DNA from 4 places in the Paenibacillus sp. TAB_01 genome. Region 4 is predicted to be linked to each of the others. Evidence: riboswitches for the same ligand, from Rfam matches in the RefSeq annotation. Region 4 holds a riboswitch; each other region holds the start of a gene.

Region 1 (5,918 bases), 3.1 Mb from region 4:
GGAACCCCTTCTCTCTGTGCCGCAATATTCGTCAAAAGAACCGTTGGAATCAGCTCTTGATGATAGGTGCTGACCGCAACATAGAGGGATGGAATAAACAGGGAGAACAGAAACGAAACGTACCTCAACAGACGTGAGAACGTGCCGAAGGCGAACCACTGATAGTGGTCCTCGGGAGATTTAAAGAAATCGTTCATCACAGCCGGAACAGCCAGGACGAAGGGACTTCCGTCCACGATTATAGCCATCTTATTTTCCAGCAAAAGCGCACAGATGGCGTCGGGACGCTCGCTGCTGTAGACCGTAGGAAACAATGAAAATGTTCTCGGCCTCAGCATTTCCTCCAGGCTCCCTGAATCAAACAAGCCGGCCGCTTTGCTTCGGCTCAAGCGCGCCCTCGCCTTTCTGAGCACCTCGGCATCGATGCCTCCTTCGATATAGACCAGGTAAACCGAAGTTCCCGACTGGATACCGACGGTATGCTTTTCAAACCGGAGCTTGTCGTTCAGAAGACGTCTGCGGATCAAGCTCATATTGGTCTGTGCGGATTCGGTAAATCCCTCCTTCGGCCCTCTAACGACAGTTTGCGTCGAAGGCTCCTCCACTGACCGGCTGTTCAGGCTCTTTGCATCCAGAATTAACAGTGCTTCCGCATGATGAACAAAAAGCGCCGCATTGCCAACAGTAAGCCTGTTCGAAAGCTCGTCCAAGCTGTAGAGCAGTTCGCCTGTCAGGCCGCCGAAATACTGCTCTCTTAACTCTTCCACCACCTCAGCCGCCGGTTTCTCTTCCCTTTCCACACGGTAAAGCGAGATCGGCCGGATGATGTTATTCATCATAAAGTCACTGCTTGTCATAGTGCTGAGGTAACACAGCAACCCTTCGTAGGGACCGACCCGGATAGAGACGACGACCAAATCGTTCGTGTCACCGAAGACATGCTTCAGGTAGGTCCGGATTTGGTCAGCCGACCGCACCTTCCTGACGTCAGCTTCAAGCTTCATCTGATTATCGCTTGTCATGAAGAAGACCCCCCTTTCGCTTCGCACGAACCCAGAAAACGATTCCCGTGAACAATGGAATGATAAATTGGAAAGGTATATGCAACATGTAAATGACGTAATACAGCCCTTCCTTGCTGTGCTCGGCAAAGTTATGGGTAACCAGCATAGATACAGCTCCTATGAAGCAGGCGAAAGGAAGAATATAGCTGAAGCTGGCTTCGCGGAACACATACGATGCCGTCTTGGCGCTTGCATACAGAAAGACGGAGCATTTCACAAGCACGCTGAAAATCGTAATCATGGATACCAGAGCGTCCATTCGAGTGATGAAGTCACCGATTTTGATGAGCCGCGCAGCATCCAGCAAGGGAAATGCGGAGAATTTTTCGAATTCCATCCCAAGCGACCATACCTGAAGCAGGTCGGAGAGGGTCAGCACGATGCCGGCTGTTATAATTACGGCCAAGCCGAGCTTCCTGAACTGGACAGGATTGCCTAATCCCGGGCTCAGCACCAGAAAAACAATGGTTTCGCCATAAGGAAACCATAAGGTGGCGCTAAAGCATTCTTTGATTAAAGGAAGCATGCCCTTGGACAGAAAAGGAAGCGTCCGTTCCAGCGCAAGCGATCCGCTCATGGCCAGCAGCAGACCCAGCAGGATGAAGAAAAGAATGATTAGCGCCACCATCACTTCGGAAAGCCGTCCCAATGTTTTCATGCCGCCGCTTGCTGCGTAAGCGATAATCAGAATAAACAGCAGAACTACAATTTGCGGAGGGGTTTCACGCAGCAAGGTCGTCATGACTAACTCCAGCATATCTCTTACGTTTCTAGCGGCAATGTAGAGAAAATAAACGGCATAGCAAACCGCAAGCGTGCGGCCAAGCGTCTTCCCCCATGCCGATGTAAGCAGACCCAGAAAGCCATTTCGCCTTTGAAGCGAGAATAAAGCCGTGTACAACAGGAATAAGAGGATGGCAGGAAGCAGCGAAATAAGCTCAACCAGCCATACATCCGGTACCAATTTCGGTGTCCCGAAAATAATGGCGGTGCCTAATAAACAAATAAGCATCAGCGTGTAGCTCTGCATCGAGGTAAGCTTGCCGGTCATAGCTTTGTCCTCTTGCCGGTCGCCCCCGTCTTCGTACGCTGCCGTACAGATTTCCTGCCGCGGAAATCCTTTATAAGCGCTGCAAGGAAAGCCCCTGCGACAAACAAATAATTTTCCATATTGTTATTGACGCCAAAACCTAGCCGCTTCAATGCAGAGCCGAAAACCTCGTGATAGACCCTCATATCGAGAAAGGCCAGAAGCAGCAGCGTGATTAGAGTAACGCAAAGCAGCCCGATACTTGTCAATAGGAAAGCCTCTTCTCCTGTGTAATATCCATATTTTGCACGGAATAATCGGGGAATATGTAGAACCTAAAGAAGCCGCTGGATAAGCGGCTTCTTTAGGTTGCTATCGTCAGGGCAGCAGAAAGGAAACTTCATTATTATTTATATAAGTAAGCTGATCTGCTCCAAGTCCTCTGTAGGTTACTCTGGAGATGTCCCGCTTAGTGATGACATGGATAGACTGGGGATTCCAGCTTCTGCAAATCTGTATGTAACGGCAGCATAGGTTAAAGCTGAGTTCAAATAAATAGACTTTGCCGATCCGTATGCCCGGCGGCGTCCACGTGCTTTCGTCTTCCGTATCGACCATCAGAATCTTGTCGACCCCCATGGCCTCCAGCCGTTTTCTGCCGTAATTGTTATTTGTCATCGCATAATAGCGATGGCCGCGTTCCCTCAGTAAATGGATGAATTCCTTCCCTGCCCGATTCGGTGCGGATACTAAAATATATTCCGCCGTGTCAATTTGCGGTTTAACGTTCAAACAGCTCAATGCGGCTTCTCCTCCTCTTTGAGGTCGCAGGTTTAGCACACGCGATAGCCTGTCAGCATCATAAAGATGCAGTCTCTGCCGCCTGCCCTGCCCCTCTCCAAATGTACGCTTACGAGGTTAGCTGTCGGATTCGGACGCGAGAATCGCCCTACCCGGCTCGTGCCGGGATTCACCCCACCAAGGATGCTTGCCGCATCCGTTGTTATGGTTCCCCCGCTCCTGCAGCTTCCGGCAGGATTCAGCGATCGATTTCATAGGCTTCTTGGTCTTCAACTGCGACGCCGAGAAGCAGGACCGCCATCATCAGGGGTCCTGCTGTCATCCGGTGTTTAAGGGCGCGAGGCGATAAATTCAGGCCTCGGCTTTTTGCCCGAGTAAGGCGAGATCAGTTTATTATGGACACTATTGTACACGATGAACACATTGCTGCGCGGGTCCGGTGTAATGTTGCTGTTGGAGCCGTGCATCAGGTTGCAGTCAAACAGAAGGACAGAGCCGGCTTTACCTACAGGAGCTGTAATGCCTCCGTGCCGCACCAAATATTTGAGGCTTTCCTGGTCCGGTACCCCATATTCCTGACGGCGCAGCGACGACTTGTAATTCTCATCCGGCGTTTCACCGACGCAGGAAACAAACATGCGGTGAGAACCGGGTACGACCATCAGCGGGCCGTTGTTCGCATGATTATCCTCCAGAGCGATTGAGCAGCTGAGCGCCCGCATGCGTGGCATTCCGTCCTCCACATGCCAGGTTTCAAAATCCGAGTGCCAATAAAATTCTTTGCCGGTAAAGCCTTGCTTGAAATTGATTCTCGATTGATGAATGTAAGTCTCGCTGCCGAGAATTTGTCCGACGATGGCCTGGAGGCTCGGATGCGCCGCCATCTGCTTAAATACCTCATCATCCCGATGGACCGCGAAGATAGAGCGGATCTCATCGCCTCCCGGCTCTCGAATCACCTCCGGCTTCTGAAGGTGCCTGACTTTGCCGCCACAGGCGCGCCAGTTCCTGCTTCCAGAACTGAACCTGCTTCTCATCGAAGAATGATTCCAGGAACAGATAACCGTTCTCCTCGTAAAAACTCAGCTGACGTTCATCAATAACGGACTGATGGATCGAATGATTGTACACAACCGGATCTTCCCTCGCGATCAGCTTAGGCTCCGGATAGATTCTGGAAGGATAGGCATCCGCTGCCCCTGACCTGTTCAATGTAATTTGCTCCTTTTGCGCCATATGCTGCATTCCCCTCTCCCCATGGTTTGGTTTAGCCTAATGGATACGTGCCTTCGGCATCATGCACTTCCCGCCCTGTGGTGGGAGGATTAAATACGCAGATCATCCGCATTTGACTTTTTCCCCGCAACAGATGCTTCTCGTGCCCGTCCAACACGTACAGCGTTCCGGGCTGAATCGGATAAACAGTGCCGGTGGCGAGCACCTCAATTTCCCCTTCGCCTTCAATGCAGTACACAGCCTCCACATGGTGCTTATACCAGATTTCCGTCTCTGTTCCCGCTTTGATCGTCGTGTCATGCAGCGAGAAGCCAACTCCGTCATCCTTCACCAGCAGTCTTGTGCTTGCCCAGGTTTCAGTGTCTACGTCATACTCGGTGTTTAGTAAATCGTTTACATGTCTGACAATCATCGTATGCTGCCTCCTTTATCGTGAATTCAAGCCCGCTCCCAGCTCGGACGCTATTTCCTTCAAGCATTGCTCCAATATGTCAAGGCCCTTTTGAAGGCCGGCTCGATCAATCGTCAGAGGCGGCATAATTTTGGCCACCTCGCTGTCGGTACCTGAGGTTTCCATAATAAGGCCTTTGGAGAAGGCGCGTTCGCACACTTGTTCCGCCAGACCGCCGATGTCAAAAGCAATGCCCTGCATAAGCCCTCTGCCTCTGACCTGTCCCTTAAGCTGGGGATAAGACGCGGTCATGCCATGGAGACGGCGGTTCAGCATATCGCCTTTATCCGTTATTTCCTTCGTGAATTCATTGTTTTCCCAATAACGCAGCGCTTCGGCCGCCGTAATAAAGGCCAGATTGTTGCCGCGGAAGGTGCCGTTGTGCTCGCCCGGCTCCCAAATATCCAACTCGGGCCGAATCAGCGTCAAAGCCATCGGCAAGCCATACCCGCCGATCGATTTGGACAGGCATACGATGTCCGGGGTAATGCCCGATGCCTCGAAGCTGAAGAAGGTTCCCGTTCTTCCGCAGCCCATCTGCACATCGTCCACAATAAGTACGATTTCATGCTTTCTGCACAGCTTTTCCAAACGCCGCAGCCATTCCGCACGGGCCACGTTGATACCGCCTTCTCCCTGAATCGTCTCAACAATAATGGCGGCAGGCAGAGCGACGCCGCTTCCCGAATCTTGAATATAATTTTCCATATAATCGATGGTATGAATATCGTCTCCCATGTACCCGTCATACGGCATGGATACCGCGTGATGCAGGGGAACCCCCGCGCCGCTGCGCTTGAATTTATTGCCTGTTACCGATAAGGCGCCCAGCGTCATGCCGTGGAACGCATTCGTAAATCCGATGACCGTCGAACGTCCGGTCAATTTACGGGCCAGCTTCAGAGCGCTTTCAACCGAATTGGCCCCTGTCGGGCCGGGAAATTGAATTTTATACGACAGGCCTCTGGGCTTTAGAATCACTTGGTGAAACAACTCCAGAAACTGCTCCTTCGCCTCCGTAGCCATATCCAGGCTGTGAGTGACGCCGTCGTTTTGAATGTATTGCAGCAGCTTTTGCTTCAGCACCGTGTTGTTATGACCGTAATTCAGCGCACCGGCGCCTGCGAAGAAATCGATATATTCCGCTCCGGCCGCATCCCACAGCTTGTAGCCCTTGGCTTTAGTAAATACCGTCGGAAAAGACCGGCAGTAGCTGCGCACCTCCGATTCCAATGTCTCGAATACATGCAGCGACGGTTTTCCCGGGTTCATAACTTTCATTCAAGCATTCCTCCCCTTATTCCATTGTCATTGCCTATGCGTGATGGGCCCGATT
Region 2 (5,918 bases), 6.1 Mb from region 4:
CGTTCGGCGTCTTTTGACGCTTCGCCCCTTCAACCAGTGCAATCATCCGGTCGATGAACGATTCCCCGGGGTCGCTTGTTATCCGCACCCGAATCTTGTCGCTTACGACGCGGGTGCCGCCTGTAACGGAGCTGAAATCACCGCCCGCTTCCTTCAACACCGGTGCAGATTCCCCGGTAATAGCCGACTCGTCAACCGATGCCAAGCCTTCAACGACCTCACCGTCTCCGGGAATCATCTCGCCTTGGGCGACAACGACCACGTCCCCTTTTCGCAGCTCCATAGAAGGTACCTGCTTCAGCCCTCCGCCAACGACTTTATTGGCCATAATCTCTTTCTTCGTATGCTTCAGCGAATCCGCCTGCGCCTTGCCCCGGCCTTCGGCCAATGCTTCCGCGAAGTTGGCAAACAGCACCGTAAACAGCAGGATGAGGAATACGGCAAAATTAAAGCCTATGCTGCCCTCGGTTCGGAAGTATCCTGGAAATATGGTCATCAACAAGACGATAGCCGTTCCCGCCTCAACTACGAACATCACCGGATTTTTCATCATCGTGACTGGATTCATTTTGATAAAGCTGTCTATAACAGCGCGCTTCACCATATCGCCGGTCAATGTTTTTTTTCTGTTCGAACTCATGTATCCTTCCACCTCTTCCATTAACGAATCGTCAAATACTCAGCGATCGGCCCAGCACAATACCGGGAAGGAACGTCAACGCACCGATAATCAAGACCGTACCTACGAGAACGCCGACGAACAGCTTATTATCGGTACGGAAGGTGCCTATGGTTTCCGGCACCCACTGCTTGCGAACGAGCGAGCCCGCAACCGCCAGCATGGCAATCATCGAGATATATCGGCCGAACAGCATGACCAGTCCTGTGGAAATGTTCCAGAACGGCGTATTATCGCCAAGTCCTTCAAAGCCTGATCCGTTATTTGCAGCGGACGAGGTATATTCGTAGAGCACCTGCGTAATGCCGTGAAAGGCCGGATTCGTAATTGCCGCCTTGCCCAAATCCGCAGCCAGGGCGAACGCTGTCGGAGCCAAAATGATCAGCGGATGCGCCAAAATCGCAATAGCGATAAGCTTCATCTCGCGGGCTTCAATCTTCCGCCCGAGAAATTCAGGCGTCCGCCCTACCATTAAACCGGCCAGGAATACGCCGAGGATAGCGTACATTAGCATATTTACCAAACCAACGCCCTTACCGCCGAACACGCAGTTCAGCATCATCAGCGCCAGTGGTGTCAGCCCGCCAAGCGGTGTCAGCGTGTCGTGCATATTATTGACGGAGCCGGTTGTCGCCGCGGTCGTGACCGTTGTAAACAGCGCCGACTGGGCGATGCCGAAGCGGACCTCTTTTCCCTCCATGCTGCCCCCGGCCGCATCGATACCCAGCTTGTTCAGAACCGGGTTTCCATTCAGCTCGGAGGTGTATACCAGCGATAGGAACACGACGAACAAGAGCATCATGGACGAGAAGATCACCCATCCCTGCCTGCGGTTTTTGGCAAATAAGCCGTATGTGTAAGGAAGCGCCGCGGAGAGCGTCCACATCGATAAAATTTCAATTACGTTAGTCAGGCCGCTCGGATTCTCAAAAGGATGCGCCGAGTTCACGCCGAAAAATCCGCCGCCGTTCGTGCCCAAATGCTTGATGGATTCCAATGAGGCGACCGGACCGATTGCTATTTGCTGCTCGGCGCCTTCCAGTGTAGAAACGGAAAGTAACGGCTGCAGCGTTTGCGGTACCTTCAAGGCTACAAGCACCATGGTAACGATGAAAGCCAGCGGGAAAAACACCCGCGTATGCGCTTTGACGAAATCTTCGAAGAAGTTGCCGATCGTCTGGCCTTTGCTCGTAATGCCTCTGACAAAAGCAATCGCAACCGAAAAGCCGGTCGCCGCCGAGGTAAACATCATCATCGTGATGACCGCCATTTGGGAGAAATAGGACAGCCCCGTTTCTCCACTGTAATGCTGCAGATTCGTGTTCGTCATAAAGCTGATTACCGTATTGAACGTCAGTGTCTCTTCCATGCTGCCGATGCCGTTCGGATTGAGCGGCAGTCTATTTTGCAGTCGAAGAATCAAATAACTAAGCACAACCAGAACCACGTTCGTTATAATGAAGCTGAGCGCATACGTTTTCCAGGTCATACCGCGGCGCTCCTTCAGCCCGATCAACGCAAAAATCGGCTTTTCTGCGAAAGCGAACCATCTGTCAGTCCAGTTCGCTTCATTGGAAAACACGTGATATAAGTAAGTTCCCACCGGTTTGACCAGCAAAAGAATAATCGCAATCACGATGATTATTTGTAACGTGCCCATGGGTGAAGCCCCTTTCTCCAGGCTGGCCTAAGCCAAGCTTGATTCGCATCCTATCCTAGTTAAAATTTCTCCGGGTAAATCAAAGCGTAAGCCAAATAGATAAACAGAAATAGAGTGACAAGACTAATGACTATCATTTGGTACCGCCTCCCGTATCCTCTATCACACGCTCGCAAAATGCGGTAAATCCGCTGTAGATTCCATAACAAACGGCCAGCAGTAACACCATATAGAGATCCAGCATGCTTGATTCTCCCTCCATTCCAAGCTCGAAAATACCCCGTTATTCCACAAGAGTCTGGAGCAAAAAAGGAATTTCATCGCTATTGCTATGAATAACATAGTTAGCTCCCAGCCCTCTGTAAACTAAACGCGGGTGATTGGTATGCGTGATAACATAAATCGGATTCGCCGTCCAGCGCCTGCACATTTGAATATACCGGCAGCACAGGTTAAAGCTGTTTTCGAACAAAAATACCCTTCCTACCTGAAATGCCGGTGCAGTCCAATTTAATTGTTCAGTAGTATCTACCAACAGAAAATGTTTTACACCTAACTTCGCCAACCGGCTTTGTTCCTTTTTATTGTTCACCATAACGGCAAAGGGCAGCTGATGGAACAAAAGCTGGCGGATAAAAGCCTCTCCCGTTGGATTTGGTGCAGATACTAGAGTCAGCTCCTGCGAATCCTCCACGATATTCTCCTCCTCCTTGACAAAAGAGAAGGCAGCCGATTTCTCCGAAAACGATGCCTGCCAAACGGCTCCGAAAAGCCGATGATGGCCACGCCGTACTTCCCCGGGCAGCAAAAAAGAAGCCTGCGGAAAGAGAAGAACTCTTCCCGCGGGCTTCTTCAGGCACAGTTATAGAAACCATGCCCTGCCGCGACAATCGTTGCCTCTCCCGATACGCTTACGAGGTTAGCTGTCGGATTCGGGCGTGAGAGTCGCCCTACCTGCGGATACGGCCAAACGCCGCATGCTCAGGATTCACCCCATGGCGCACGATAGTACAGACCGATAAACCGGCTGATCGAATCGGCATCCGTTGGTTCCCCCGTTCCTTTTCCATTCAAGGACTCAGCGAAAAACTGCAAAAATTAACATAAGAAAAACCACAGAGGCCTAAGCCCTGTGGTCGAATTTATCCGATCACAAGCTTCATCATCCTCTCTCCTTAGCAGCCCGCCCGAAGGAATGAACCGGTTCATTCCTTCGGGGCCTGCTCTATCAACGCTGACGAGGTTAGCTGTCGGATTCGGGCGGTGAGAGTCGCCCTACCTGCAGATGCGCCGAAAGGCCCATCGTCAGGATTCACCCCAAGCCATGAAATCAACGGCTCTCACACCGTGAAGACATTGGCTTTGTTGGGTCCCCCGTTTTCCTGGCGAACAGGAAATTAAGCGATCAGAATTGGAAACTTTGTTTGAATCATGAGTTGTATCTTACGCCGGCCGAATAAAACTGTAAATAAAACCCGCGCTTCATTTAGAGTGAAAACAGGCATTTAATCGATTGAAATGAATTCAGATCTCGTTTTTTCTCTATCTTACTCCTTATCGCTCTTGAATACGAAGATATGGCAAGAAAACAAGCTTTCTCTAGAAATCATGCCGTAAGGAAATGAAACCCTCACTTGATTTCGTTTTCATTTAGATATACAGCGAAAATCATGCGAATTTCGCTCCCTATTGAAGTTTACAGACATTGCGTAACGGTGTAGGATTCACATCAACAACTTCATATTTGCTGCAAAACGCTTTGTTCCCGCTAAGGGAAACGGGGGACCCAACCGAAGCCATCTTCATTGAAGACAGCTTCAGGGGTGAATCCTGCCGGAGCTTCCATACGAGCCTCCGCAGGTAGGGCACTCTCAAGCCCGAATCCGACAGCTAACCTCGTAAGCGATTGAGAGAGAACACCTTTACCGTGCTTCGTTACGGCATCGTCCGCCACATCCGTAGAAGCCCGCGAGTAGAGTTTCTCTGCTCCCCGGGCTTTTTTTGCTTGTCTCCAATGAAAAAACTCATTTGATGAGGAGTGCAGCCACTGATGATGAAGCTGACCGAAACGTATAGTCAACCGATCGACCTGCTCCTAAACTGCAAAATCGGCTCGATGGAAATATATCAATTTGAAGGCCGCTTATTAAATGAAGAAGTATCGGGGATGACCGGGAGCCGGATTTGGGGCTTATTTAAAATTTCCGGCGGCGGGAGCAATGGCTGGGGAGAATATAGTTTACCCGCCGGGGACAAAAGAATCGACCTGGTACATTGGTCATTCCGTATTTATGAAGCTGAAAGGCCGCTCCCTTCCCGAAGCACTTCAGCAGGCTCGTACGTGCCGTGACGATTGGGGGCGGGAACGCTGCGAGCTGGCCGAGACCGCTTTGCTCGATTTAGCGCTGCAGCTCCGGTACTCGGAGGCCCAGGCGCCTTCCATGCGGATGAAGCACCTTGCGCTGGAGAGGGCTTGTTTGATCGAACAAGCCCAGTCGTATTTTTCTTTCTAGACTTAATCGAACCAGCCCTTGCGGCGGAACCAGGTATACATGCCGAACCCGATCGCGAACATCATCAGAAGTGCGGCAAAGTATCCCCACTGCCATCGCAGCTCCGGCATATGGTCGAAATTCATGCCGTATATGCCGGCGATAAAGGTCAGCGGCATGAATATGGTCGTTATAACGGTCAACGTTTTCATAATGGTGTTCATCCGGTTCGAGTTCAGGGAAATATAGCTGTCCCTCATATCCGCCGTCACCTCGCGGTTGGAGTCGTTAATTTCCGACAGCTTGAGCAGGTGATCGTAAATATCCGTAAAATAAACCAGCTGATCCTTAAGGCCGTCCATCCGGTCCGAATTGATGACACGGTACAGCAGATCGCGCATCGGCACGATCGTTCTCCGGAGCTTCAGCAGCTTCGCCCGGATTTCGAAGATTTCATTCATTAGAATATGAATGGGCTCTTCTTTGCCTTTCGTTTCAATTTCGTTCAGCTGGTCCTCAATCTGGTAAACGCTTGGAAAATATTCATCGACCAGCTTGTCCATGACAAGGTAGGCGCAGTACACATGCCCTCTCTCGCGAAGGCTGGGCTGCGTCTCCACTCTCGACCAAGCCTCATCAATTTCACGGGAACGGTTAAAATGGAACGTAACGATAAAATGGGTGCCCCAGAACAGATCGATTTCTTCTGCCGCCAAGGTCTGCGCATTCATCGCATGAAGGACAAAAAAATGCACGCCCTCGTAATGATCCACCTTCGGCCTCTGCAGCAGCTGACAGCAGTCCTCGATCGCAAGCGGATGAAACTGGAAATGGGTTTCCAGACGCTTGGCTTCTTCCTCCGTCGGCTGGTCAAAATCGACCCAATACCACTTCACCTTCAGACTGAGCAAATCGCCGAGCGTGGCATTATCGATCAGCCTGTTATCATGGTCTACCGCTATGACCCGGATCATCGCGCTCTCTCCTTTGAACCCCTGCTTTGAAACTAGTGTTCCAAATTTTGCCCTTCCTTATGAGGGAATAATGGAACGGCTGCCAATAAATTCGCACGATCGGCGGAGCGCCA
Region 3 (5,918 bases), 1.3 Mb from region 4:
TATTCTGGGTCGGAGGGGCGACGGCCGTCGGCTTCGTATCGGCTTGGCTCAGCACGTATCATGACTTTCGTCTTATCTTTATTGCGGCCGGGGTGCCGGTGCTGCTCATTTTCCTGATCCGGCTGAAGGTACCGGAGTCGCCGCTGTATTTGTACCGTAAAGGCAGGGTGGAGGAGGCGAACCGGATTTTGCAGGAGGTGCACGGCCGGGCGATTGACGCCAGCGAGCTGTTCTCCGGCGGCAATGAGACGGAGCAAGAGAAAAACGGAGTTTTGAAAGGCGTCTTCGCTTCCTTGATCAAGGTATGGAAGTACAACCCGCGGACGACCTTTATGATCTGGTATGCGTATGCCAGCGTATTGTTTGTCTACTACGGAGTGATTTTGTGGCTGCCCAAAATTTTAATCGCAAGCGGCTATAAGACGACAGCTGCGTTCTTGTTTACTTCTTACATTACTCTGGTCGGTCTTATCGGTGTGCTGTTCAGTATTTACTTGGTGGACAAGGTCGGACGCAAATGGTCGGTCGCCCTCAGCTTTATTCTTATGGGCATAGCGCTCTATGCCTTTGCTTTCGCTCTCGATGCGCCAACATCTAGCTTCGTGCTGCTTGGCGTCTACGATATGTTCGAATCGATCGCCTTGGCCATTTTATATGTTTATATACCGGAAAGCTATCCGACGCTGCTGCGGGTTACCGGCTTTGGCTGGGCGACGGCGGTTACGAGAGTAACGTCCTCTTTCTCGCCGCTGCTGTTCGCCGCGGTATGGGGAGGCATGGGCTTGCCGTCGACGATGTTTTTCAGCATGATCATGCTGGCGCTGGCCGCCGTGTTCATTCTGGCCTACGGCAAAGAAACGAAGGACAAGCTGCTGTCTTAGGACAGGAGCCTTATAAAATGAAGCGGACGTCCGATAAGGACGTCCTCCTCAGGCTGTCGAGAAAGCCGCATTAAGTGAACCATGCGTACTAACGCAGGTGGGGTATCTTCCGGAAGAGTTTACGTCCGCCTTTGAAATTCGTGAAAATACCTTCAAATCTAATCCAATTCACGGATTTCAACAGCGGCTGTAGGAAGATACCCTACCGGAGTATCACACATATTCAGGCTTTCTCGACAGCCTGCGGACGTCCGATAAGGACGTCCTCTCTGCATTTTGGGTGCGATGGCTGAAAAGCCGCTGTTCACCGGTTGCCTTTTGCTTTCAAGTCATGTCATAATGCACATGAAAGCAGAACAATAACGAAACGAAGAGGAAACCGGTTATGGCATCGAAAACAAACGCCTGCAGATTATTGGACAAGCTGCGGATTTCGTATACCTTGCACGAATACGAGTGGGACGAGGAGCATCTCGATACCGCTACGGTATCGAGCCATGTGGGCATTGCCCAGGAGCATATGTACAAGACGCTGGTGCTGCGCGGAGATAAAACAGGTATCGTGATGGCCTGTATTCCCGGGCATCTGGAGCTGAATTTAAAGGCGCTCGCCGCCGTAAGCGGCAACAAGAAGGTCGAGATGGTTCCGGTCAAAGATATACTGACGATTACCGGTTATATACGGGGTGGGGTATCTCCGTTAGGCGTGAAGAAGAAGTATCCTTTGTATATCGACGAATCGATCCTTCCCATTGATCCGGTCAGTATCAGCGCCGGACGCAGAGGGCTGCAGATTTTTTTGAAAGGGACGGATCTGATTGCGGCAAGCGAAGGCAGCGCAGCCCGTCTGACGGAGGAAGGAAGCGCGGAATGAAATTGAACCAGGATGTTATGAAGCAGTTGATTTATACCCATGCGGAAGGACGGCTGCGCAAAAGCTACGGCATCACCGAGCCTGCCGATAATGTAGAGCAGTTCCACCGGCTGCTGCTTGAAGCCTTGAAGCAGAAGGGAAAGCCGATCCGGCGGCAGGTAACGAATACGGAAATTTTCGAGGCAGCGGTCAAATCGATCGGGAGCAATTCCCGTGACTGGTCTACCTTTGTCGCTAAGGAAAAGGGTCTTCGTGAGCTGCTGTCGGGCTATGATCCGGCGGCTGCAGAGCGGTTAGGGGAGGAGGCGCTGCTTCAAGCGCTGCGGCCCTATTTTCCGGGCACCTCTTGTTCTACGGACTGCCGCGCTGTAGCCAATTGGGTCGGCGTCCTCTCCGCAGAGCCTGACTATTACGAGAAGGTCATTCTGCAGACCGTCGAAGCGTTTGACCGGATGGACGATGAGCCGCTTACGGAGGAGCAGATGATGATTTGCGTGTCCGGCTTCATGTCGAATCCCTCAAGCCGCTGGAGAGGGTGGTCCCATATGAAGGGCTTCGATAAAGAGAAACCGGAGAAGCTGAAGCTGCATGGCATGGGCTATCCGCTGGCATCGGAATTTTTCCGCAATTTAGGGTGGAACGGCTTCAAGCCTGACCGGCATATCAAGCGCCTGTTCGCCTATTGGTACGACGTAGATCAGATGATTCCGGAAGCGGACATTCGCTTTTACACGGATCGGATCGGCAGCCAGAACAAAGAATTGACGGATAACATCCGCTATTCCCTGATCGGGCATAAGGTTTCGCCGGAAGGCGTCAGATTTTCCGAGGTAGACCATCTGCTGTGGGCGCTCGGGGCTTACGTCATGAAGAAAGGAAAAGAGCAGCCGCTTGGCTCGTAAAATAAAATAGGCGGAGTAACACGCATAGTGTGTGCCTCCTATCATAAACTATACCTATAAACGCAGCAAAGAGGCCGACCCGCGCAGTACGGGGTCAGCCTCTTCTTGAATACATCGATTTTTGCAAAGCAGGGATATCCGCTTAATTTGCGATAAATTCTTGAACCCATTCGCCGTTGTAGTAAGCAACGCCGATTTTAGTATAATTCGGGCTCAAAATATTTTCACGATGACCTTGGCTGTTCATCCAGGCTGTCATAACCTCTTGCGGGTTACGCTGGCCTTTCGCGATATTTTCGCCGGCATAGGTGTAAGAAATACCGAACGATTTCATCATGTCGAACGGAGAACCGTAGGTCGGGGATGTATGGTCAAAATAATTGTTCGTATACATGTCTTTGGCCTTCACCAGCGCGACATTCGTCAAAGAGCTGTCGCTTGTCAGCGGTTTAAGACCTGCTTTTGTACGCTCTTGATTTACCAGATCCACCACTTGCCTTGCATAGGAAGCGGAGTCGCTGCTTGTTGTTCCTGTTCCTGCATTATTTTGCGTATTTCCGCTGTTCGAACCATTGCCGCTTGTGCTGCCCGCAGGCGTTCCCTGGTTGGAGCTGGAGCTGCCGCCAGCTGTATTGCCGGATGGCGTTCCGCTGTTCGTATGACCCGGTGCCGTGGAAGCTTGTCCTTTTCCGCTTGCAGGCTTGCCGTTGTTGTAGCCGGTGCTGCCTTGGAACGGATACTTCAGTACGGTTGCTCCCCAATAAACATTGGCATTGGACAGATTCAAGCTGCCTTTCAGCAGAGTCGAAAGATCTACGCCATATTTCTGCGCAATCGCATTGACATTGTCACTATTTATAGTAACAACAGCTGGAGCAGCGGACGCCGCACCTACGCTGAGTACGGGAGCGAGCACGAGTGCACCTGTAATAACGAATTTTTGTAAACGATTCAAAACGATCCTCTCCTTTTTTCGGCCTGCGAGGTTAGCTGACGGATTCGGGTCAAAGAGCAAGCACCCGGTCACTAATACGTGACTTCACCCCATGGTAGGATGGTTCCCCCACGCTTCCTTGGGAAGCTTCGGCCTGGCTTATTTTTTTGCCCTCTTATTCTATCACTAGTTTTGATAGATTTCATGACACAAAGTCTTCCAATTCGAAAAGAGCAAGGAGGTTTGCAGTATGGGGAAGCCAAAAATTTTACAAATTTTATCCATGTACCATGAGGCCGGAGAAGCGATTTTGCGGCAGGGAGCGGAGGTGGTGGTGACGCAGGAAACGGACGAGGCACGTTTATGCGGGCTGGTGAAGGACGTAGAGGCGATCGTTCTTCGCGCTCCCGCCCGGATGACACGAGCCGTTCTGGATGCGGCTCCGAAGCTGAAGGTGGTTTCAGGAGCGGGTGTGGGGCTGGATAATATCGATGTCGGTTACGCTACGCTCAAACGGATTCCGGTGCTGCACGCCCCGGCGGTCAACAGCGTATCGACGGCGGAGCATACGGTTGCGCTGCTCCTCGCTTTAAGCAAATCGCTGATTCCTTTTCACAGCGAAATGAGCAGGGGAAACTATAATTCCCGCATGCTGATTCCTTCGATAGAAGTAAAAGGAAAGCAGGCGGGGCTGATCGGGTTCGGCAGTATAGCGAGGGAGGTGGCCAAGCGGCTTCGCTTCGGTCTGGACATGAAAGTGGCCGCCTGGGTGCGCAGCTATGATGAGGCTAAGCACGGCCAGGCGGCCAAAGAACTGGAGGTCGAGATGACGACCGACCTGGATCGATTGCTGTCGTCATCGGATTTCGTATCCATACATATTCCGCTGAATGCAGCGACGCGCGGAAGCATCGGCAGGCCGCAATTGGAGCGGATGAAGCCGAGCGCTTTTCTGATCAACACCGCCCGCGGCGGAGTATTGGTCCAGGACGACTTGATCGCAGCTTTAAAGTCCAAGCGGATTGCGGGCGCCGCCCTGGATGTCTTCGACCCGGAGCCGCCGCCTGCGGAGCTGGAGCTGCTGCGGCTGCCCCATGTTATCGTCACGCCGCATGTCGGAGGGACGACAACGGAGTCCAACTACGTGATGGCTACAACCGTCGCCCGTCAGGTGCTGGACGCGCTGGCAGGCAGGAAGCCTGCTTATATCGCCAATCCCCAGATATGGCCCTCTTAATCCTCCAAGCTCTGCCGCTTATAGCAGGCTGCCGGTAACGATACAATCAGGCATTCCGTTTGGTTACGGTATACAGGCGGCTCGTTTCTTCCCAAATCTCGCCGGGCTCGAGAGAGAACAGACCGATCTCATCCGCCGGAAGCTTGGACATTGGCGCGTTCACCAGACTGACCTGCGGCTCGGGGCAGAAGAAGCCTTCCGTCGCGTTGTTATTCCAAATCATCCACTGCTTGTAGGAGGTACCGACATCGTATACGAGGGTTACCTCATTGCGGTTGTCGGTCAGCTCCATCCGGTTGCGGCCGTTTTGCGGCTCGGATGTGTAATGATTGTCCATAGGCTCGAAGAACGGGGACAGGCCGCCTTGTTTCATCAATTGCTCGTCCGCTGTCAACGGCTGGAATTCGCCTGTCGGCAGCATCCGCTCGTTCAGCGCCCAACGATTGCCGATCGTCATTTTAAACGTGTAGTCGCCCGCCGTACTGTTGGCAGCGAAGGGAGCGTTAATTGACGTATGGAATGCGAGCAGGCAGGGCATAGTATCCTCTCCGTCGTTGCGGATGAACAGCTGCTGGTGCAGTCCGTATTCATTCAGCGTGTAACGAAGCTTGACCGTGAAGGAGTGCGGAAGGAAGGCATGCACCGGATGGCCCGGCTGCACTTTCTGAACCAGCGTGACGAAGCTGTCCCGCTCATCCGCTCCGAATTGCTCGACAGTCCATGGAATGTTATGTAAAAAGCCATGCAGATGATTTCCTGTGCTGGGCTCATTGACCGGAAATTGATATACTTTGCCGTTCCATGGAAAATGGCCGTCTTCATACCGGTTAGGCGGAAACAGGAAAGGAATGCCGTGAATGATAGGCTTTTCTTTGAACGACTGCATTTCTTCCGGGGCAGGCTCATGCAAAAAACGGAATTGGCGAACGTTGTCGCGGAAAGCGATCAAATTCGCTCCGATAGCAGGCAGAACGATCGCTTCATACCGGTCCGCCTGCAGATAGACGGCTTGCTCCCCTTGATAATCGGCTTCATAGGCTTTGGGTGCGGTTGTTGTGCTCATAGCTTCTCCTCCTGAGACTAGTAAATG
Region 4 (5,918 bases):
CGGCGTCTACGAGGTCACCCGCAAAATTATTTCCCAATTCGAACGGAACGGCTACGAGGATTGGCCCAAAAGCGAGCGCCTGCTCTGCCTCTGCGCGGCCCTGCTTCATGATGTCGGGCACGGCCCTTTTTCTCATTCCATTGAAAAAACGTTCGGCACTCACCATGAAGAATGGTCCATGCCGCATTGTTCTGGGAGACACCGAGGTCAACCGGGTGCTCTCAGAGGTATCGCCTACCTTCCCGCAGCAGGTTGCCGGCGTGATCGCCAAAACGTATCATAAGGAAATCGTCGTCAGCCTGGTCTCCAGCCAGCTGGATGCGGACCGGATGGATTATTTGCTGCGGGACGCTTATTTTACCGGCGTAAATTACGGCACCTTCGATCTTGAACGCATTCTTCGCGTGATGCGGCCATATCAAGGGCACATCGTGGTAAAGGACAGCGGCATGCATGCGGTAGAAGATTATCTGATGTCCCGGTACCAAATGTACTGGCAGGTCTATTTCCACCCTGTGACACGCAGCGCAGAGATTATTTTGCATAATATTTTTCAAAGGGCGAAAGAGCTGTTCGAAGAAGACTATCCGTTCGCGTTTATGCTGCCGCCGCTGTTGAGCCTGTTCAAGCAGACATTAACGGTGCAGGAGTATCATCTGCTCGATGAAGCGTTTATGCAGATGGTGCTGTCGCAATGGTCGATGGAATCGGATCCGGTGCTTGCCGATTTGTGCGCTCGATTTTTGAACCGCCGGTTATTTAAATATGTGATGCTGGAAAAAATCGACGTGCAGCTCATTGAAAAGCTCAAGACAGTGATGCGCCATGCCGGCTGGGATCCCGCTTTTTATGCGGAAATTGATTTTCCTTCCGATCTTTCGTATGATGTTTACCGTCCGGGCAATCATGACGAAAAACTGCCGATTCTGCTTCAGGATCAAAAGGGAACCTTGACAGAAATTTCCAAAAAATCGGAAATTGTCAGATCCATCAGCGGGATCCATATGGGCAAGTATCACCTGTATTTCCCCGAAGAGCTGCTCCAGGTTGATTCCGACCTGCTCGGTTCCAGGATTTGCGCAAGCTGCTGCGATTAGAATAACGGAGGCTGGCCGCGGCCAATCCGATTAACATTGTCATTCCAAATCTACATATATTAGGTAAAAAGGAGAATTCTCCCTCTTATGCTGACCGATACTCACACGCACCTGAACGCCCCTCAATTCGATGAAGATCGACAAGCCGTCATTGAACGCGCGCTTGAGAGCGGAATCAGTCGAATCATCAATGTCGGATTTAATCGAGAAACGATACCAAGCTCCATTGCCTTGGCCGAGCAGTATGACTTTATTTATTCGACCGTAGGCTGGCACCCCCAGGATGCCAAAGATATGACACCGGAGGACCTGGCCTGGATCGAACAGCTGTGCTCACATGAGAAAGTCGTAGCCATTGGCGAGATCGGACTCGATTATTATTGGGATACGTCGCCTAAAGACATGCAGCACCGTGTGTTCCGCGAGCAAATCCGACTTGCCCGAAAGGTCGGGCTGCCGATCGTCATTCATAACCGCGACGCCCATCAGGACATTATCCAAATTCTCCGCGAAGAGAAGGCCAGTGAAGTCGGCGGCGTCATGCATTGCTTCTCCGGCAGCTGGGAAACGGCCAAGCTGTGCCTCGATATGAACTTTTATATTTCCTTCGGGGGCCTGTCACCTTTAAGAATGCCAGGCAGCCCAAAGAGGTGCTCGAGAAGGTGCCGATGGATCGCCTGCTGATCGAAACCGATGCGCCCTATTTAACCCCTCACCCGTTTCGGGGGAAGCGTAATGAAACCGCATATGTGAAATTAGTCGCAGAAACCGCTGCTGAAATCAAGGGGTTAACCTTGGAGGAGCTGGCTCACGCGACGACGCAAAATGCAGTTACATTGTTCGGTTTACGGTAACCTCCTTTGGGGGTCGGGACAGCCCTAATTTCATCGTTTTCGTGATAATTGAAGAAAAAGGGTCGAAAACGTACAAAGGGCGAGGAGAAAGATGGTTTTTATGGATAATTTGCTTTAAAAAATCCGATTTCAATGAAAAATCGTCCTTTTTTGCCGAGTTTGTATACTTTACAAGTTTATAGCCGACAGCGTAAACTCAATATTAACTTAATACGATTACCAATTTTCCATTTTCGCTGAGTTTCCGAATGGGAAACGGGGGAACCGCACAGCGGCCTGTCATAGGAGTCTATAAGACTAAGGTCGCATTTTCTGGGGTGAATCTTTGAATGAGGTTATTGTGTTCACAAAGACCTGTGTTCAAGTAGGGCGACTCTCAAGTCCGAATCCGTCAGCTAACCTCGTAAGCGTTAAGAGAGAGGTAACGATTGTCGTGTGCTTTATTTCATTCAGGTGAAATAAATAAAAGTCACGGGAAGAGTCCTCTTTCCGCTGACTTTTTTTGTGTTCTCCCGTATTTACGATATTCGTCCGACTACAATAGAGCTGCTGTATGAACAGGAGGTGTAGGCCGGCACGCAGGAAGCACGATATGGATCGAAAGGTTGCAGCCCTTTAGTTTATTAGTTGATTCGTAAAGCTATAAGTTAGGTCACACCAGCTTATGGCTGAGCATCAATTTGGACAAATGCACACCGTCTAAAGCCCGAGCTTCGGAAACAGCTTGCTTTTATAAGCGAGCAGGACGGAGGAGCCGTTTATCCTCGACGAACAAGATTGCAAAACTTAACCATAGTCGCGTCAGATCTGTCATGCGCAACACTCGACGGCGGGGCTTTGAAGGATGACCGAACAAGTGGGAGCTATTCAACACGAGCAACCCCATGTAAGACGATCATCCAGCATGTCCTTCGCATTGCGATGGAAGCATGAAAACTTGCGTTTGATTTCGATCATAGGTATTATTTCAATCGCGATGACTTTCATGTTTATGATGATGTTATACGGAACGGCTGCCAAGAAGGTGACCGTTGTTGTGAACGGAAAGGAAACCGTTGTAACGACCAAACAATGGGTTCTGCAGCGTTTACTGGATGAGCAAGGAGTAACTGTAGGGGAACATGATCGTCTCTCTGCAGCGCTGGATACGAAGGTGAAGTCGGGGACCGCATCACCATTGACCAGGCGAAACCGGTTCAGCTTACGGCTGACGGCGAAACGAAAACCTTTTATACCATAGGCACGACCGTTGGTCATGCGTTAAAGGACTTAAACATACCGGTAAGTGAACTGGATAAGATCAGTCCGGCCGTAGAGCAGCCGCTGCCCGATAATGGTACGATTCAGATCGTCCGAGTCAAGCAAGAGACCGAAGAGGTAACGGAACCGATTGCTTATGATGTAGTGAAAAAGAACGATCCGCAGTTACTTAAAGGCAAAGAGCAGGTCGTACAAGAAGGCCAAGCAGGGGTAGTCTTAAAAAAGAAAGAAAAACGGTTTGAGGACGGCAAGCTTGTTTCGGAACAGGTTGTCGATCAGAAGGTGCAATCAGCAAGCATTAACAAGGTTATAGCCGTAGGGACGAAGAATCCCGTTGTAGCGTTATCTTCCTCTTCGCCTTCTCTTCAGCAGTTAACGAAGAGCGGTGTATCGTTTGGTGTCAAGCAAGTTATTAACAACGTCAAATTGACGGCTTATTCGGCAGGTGTCTCCTCTACCGGAAAAGGTAGCGAGCATCCGCAATACGGACTTACGTCCACGGGTACGAGAGTAACGGAAGGTCGGACGATTGCAGTGGATCCCAAGGTGGTTCCTCTAGGTTGGTGGGTTTATATTGACGGGCTCGGTTTCCGCAGAGCGGAGGATACCGGCAGCGCGGTCAAGGGCAACGTTATCGATGTGTATTTCGACAGCAACGATTATGCGAACCGATTTGGCACGAAGCGCGGTTATACCGTATACGTCATTGGGCCGACAAAGCCTGCAGCGGACTAAGGGCCTGTAATTTGGGCAGACTCATAATATATAGCGGTGTGAAAAAGAAGAGGGCTCCCTCTTCTTTTTTCTGTTAGAATAGAAGGCATGGTTTGGCGCATGAAGGATGCAAGCTGGTAGTGAAAGAAGGAGAGCCGAATGATTAAAGAAATCATCGTCGTCGAGGGCAAGGATGATACGACGGCGATCAAGCGGGCGGTGGAGGCGGAAACGATTGAAACGGGCGGCTCCGCCATCAACAAAGAAATCATTAAGCGCATCAAGCTGGCGCAGCAGCGCAGAGGCGTTATCGTATTTACAGACCCGGATCATGCCGGCGAAAGGATCCGGAAGATCATCTCCGCCCAGGTGCCGGGCTGCAAGCATGCGTTTCTGACGCAGGAGGAAGCGACGAGCAAGGGCGATATCGGCGTGGAGAATGCTTCCCCGGAGACGATCCGCAAAGCGCTTGCCAATCTGCGGACAGACTATGTAGCGGCGGAATCCGATATCGCGATGGAGGATTTGATCGCAGCGGGCTTGATCGTGCATCCGCAGGCTGCCGCGAGACGGCTGGTGATGGGCAAGCTGCTCGGGATAGGCTATTGTAACGGCAAGCAATTTTTTAACCGCTGCCGCATGTTTCGGATTTCCAAGGAAGAATTTGCGGCCGCTTGGCAGCAACTTGAACATAAAGAGGGGTAAGGTATGGAGAAAATGCAGACAGGCATGACGGAGGATATTGCATCCCCCAAGAGAACGAAGGAACTGCTTCAAAGGCACGGCTTGGTGTTGAAAAAGAGCTTGGGTCAGAACTTCCTGATCGACCCCAATATCCTGAACAAAATCGTCAGTGCCGCAGGGCTGGACGCCACGAAGGGGGCGCTGGAGATCGGTCCCGGCATCGGTGCGCTGACACAGCAGCTCGCGAAGCAGGCGGCCCGGGTCGTCGCGATCGAAATCGACCAGCGGCTGCTGCCGCTGCTGGAGGAGACGCTGGACGGTTACCCGAACGCAAGTGTCGTCCACGGGGACGTGCTGAAGGTCGAGCTGCGGCCGCTGTTCGAGCAGCAATTTGCCGATGTGAGCGGAGTCAGCGTTGTAGCCAACCTTCCTTACTACATCACGACCCCGATTATTATGAAGCTGTTAGAAGAGAAGCTGCCGCTTGAGAATATCGTGGTGATGATTCAGAAGGAAGTGGCCGACCGGATGTCGGCCAAGCCCGGAGGCAAGGAATACGGCAGTCTGAGTATTGCGGTGCAGTATTACTGCGAGCCGGAGATCGTTACGATCGTGCCGCATACGGTCTTCGTGCCTCAGCCTAACGTCGATTCGGCGGTCATTAAGCTGAAGGTGCGTAAAGGGCCTCCTGTCGAGGTGGAGGATGAGGCGTTCTTCTTTGACGTAGTACAGGCTGCGTTCGTGCAGCGACGGAAGACGATCTATAACAACCTGGCTTCCCGGTTTTTTACAAAGGAGACGAAGCAGCAGCTCGAGCCTATACTCCAGGAAGCGGGAATTGAGCCCTCGCGGCGCGGAGAGACCGTGTCGATTCAAGAATACGCTTTGCTGAGCAAATGTCTGGCAAAGGCTCTAGGGCGCTCCTAGACGCCAGAGGCTGCAAAATGGGCAGATTCAATCACCAAATGCCCATACCGGCCATAGGATACACGAGGAGGCGATATGGCCATGAAACAGGGAGACCTGGTCACTCGTAGATCTTATGGTGGTGACATCATTTTTAAAATTCAGGAAGTGCAGCGGCAGCACGCGGTTCTGCGGGGAGTGGATTACCGTTTGCTGGCCGACGCCCCTTTAAATGACCTTAGCGCAGCATCGGTAGATCCGTATTCTTACGCTTACGGAGCGGAGCCTCCGTGGATGGATACACTGCGCAAAACAGAGCTTCATCATTCGATGACCCTTCCCCAGTACCCTGGGGATGAATCAGTTCCGGTGTTCTTCGATATGCCGGGAAAGGTGCTTCACT

Evidence for each region. A riboswitch is a leader RNA that binds a small molecule or an ion and turns the genes downstream of it on or off. The one in region 4 is predicted to bind cyclic di-AMP.
Region 1: another riboswitch for cyclic di-AMP. It lies ahead of ACHHV8_RS15725 (hypothetical protein); the one in region 4 lies ahead of ACHHV8_RS31260 (ubiquitin-like domain-containing protein).
Region 2: another riboswitch for cyclic di-AMP. It lies ahead of ACHHV8_RS01375 (hypothetical protein); the one in region 4 lies ahead of ACHHV8_RS31260 (ubiquitin-like domain-containing protein).
Region 3: another riboswitch for cyclic di-AMP. It lies ahead of ACHHV8_RS24575 (CAP domain-containing protein); the one in region 4 lies ahead of ACHHV8_RS31260 (ubiquitin-like domain-containing protein).

Annotation. Positions count from the first base shown of each region.
Region 1 covers NZ_JBIFNP010000001.1:3,274,238-3,280,155, forward strand. The annotation lists gene ACHHV8_RS15710 (spore germination protein) at 1-1,022, opposite strand, end outside; gene ACHHV8_RS15715 (GerAB/ArcD/ProY family transporter) at 1,009-2,115, opposite strand; gene ACHHV8_RS15720 (hypothetical protein) at 2,112-2,363, opposite strand; gene ACHHV8_RS15725 (hypothetical protein) at 2,473-2,895, opposite strand; cyclic di-AMP (ydaO/yuaA leader) riboswitch at 2,987-3,149, opposite strand; gene ACHHV8_RS15730 (phytanoyl-CoA dioxygenase family protein) at 3,225-3,854, opposite strand; gene ACHHV8_RS36805 (phytanoyl-CoA dioxygenase family protein) at 3,829-4,131, opposite strand; gene ACHHV8_RS15740 (ectoine synthase) at 4,163-4,543, opposite strand; gene ectB (diaminobutyrate--2-oxoglutarate transaminase) at 4,559-5,863, opposite strand; gene ectA (diaminobutyrate acetyltransferase) at 5,891-5,918, opposite strand, start outside.
Region 2 covers NZ_JBIFNP010000001.1:281,240-287,157, reverse strand. The annotation lists gene kdpB (potassium-transporting ATPase subunit KdpB) at 1-640, opposite strand, end outside; partial or broken gene kdpA (potassium-transporting ATPase subunit KdpA) at 661-2,339, opposite strand; gene kdpF (K(+)-transporting ATPase subunit F) at 2,399-2,476, opposite strand; gene ACHHV8_RS01375 (hypothetical protein) at 2,623-3,033, opposite strand; cyclic di-AMP (ydaO/yuaA leader) riboswitch at 3,232-3,433, opposite strand; cyclic di-AMP (ydaO/yuaA leader) riboswitch at 3,558-3,753, opposite strand; cyclic di-AMP (ydaO/yuaA leader) riboswitch at 4,085-4,259, shown strand; gene ACHHV8_RS01370 (hypothetical protein) at 4,559-4,852, shown strand; gene corA (magnesium/cobalt transporter CorA) at 4,855-5,805, opposite strand.
Region 3 covers NZ_JBIFNP010000001.1:5,049,677-5,055,594, reverse strand. The annotation lists gene ACHHV8_RS24590 (MFS transporter) at 1-881, shown strand, start outside; gene ybaK (Cys-tRNA(Pro) deacylase) at 1,267-1,755, shown strand; gene ACHHV8_RS24580 (hypothetical protein) at 1,752-2,657, shown strand; gene ACHHV8_RS24575 (CAP domain-containing protein) at 2,800-3,612, opposite strand; cyclic di-AMP (ydaO/yuaA leader) riboswitch at 3,618-3,756, opposite strand; gene ACHHV8_RS24570 (hydroxyacid dehydrogenase) at 3,842-4,828, shown strand; gene ACHHV8_RS24565 (aldose 1-epimerase) at 4,875-5,891, opposite strand.
Region 4 covers NZ_JBIFNP010000001.1:6,396,293-6,402,210, reverse strand. The annotation lists partial or broken gene ACHHV8_RS31270 (HD domain-containing protein) at 1-1,102, shown strand, start outside; partial or broken gene ACHHV8_RS31265 (TatD family hydrolase) at 1,185-1,951, shown strand; cyclic di-AMP (ydaO/yuaA leader) riboswitch at 2,176-2,377, shown strand; partial or broken gene ACHHV8_RS31260 (ubiquitin-like domain-containing protein) at 2,808-3,946, shown strand; gene rnmV (ribonuclease M5) at 4,085-4,630, shown strand; gene rsmA (16S rRNA (adenine(1518)-N(6)/adenine(1519)-N(6))-dimethyltransferase RsmA) at 4,634-5,536, shown strand; gene yabG (sporulation peptidase YabG) at 5,618-5,918, shown strand, end outside.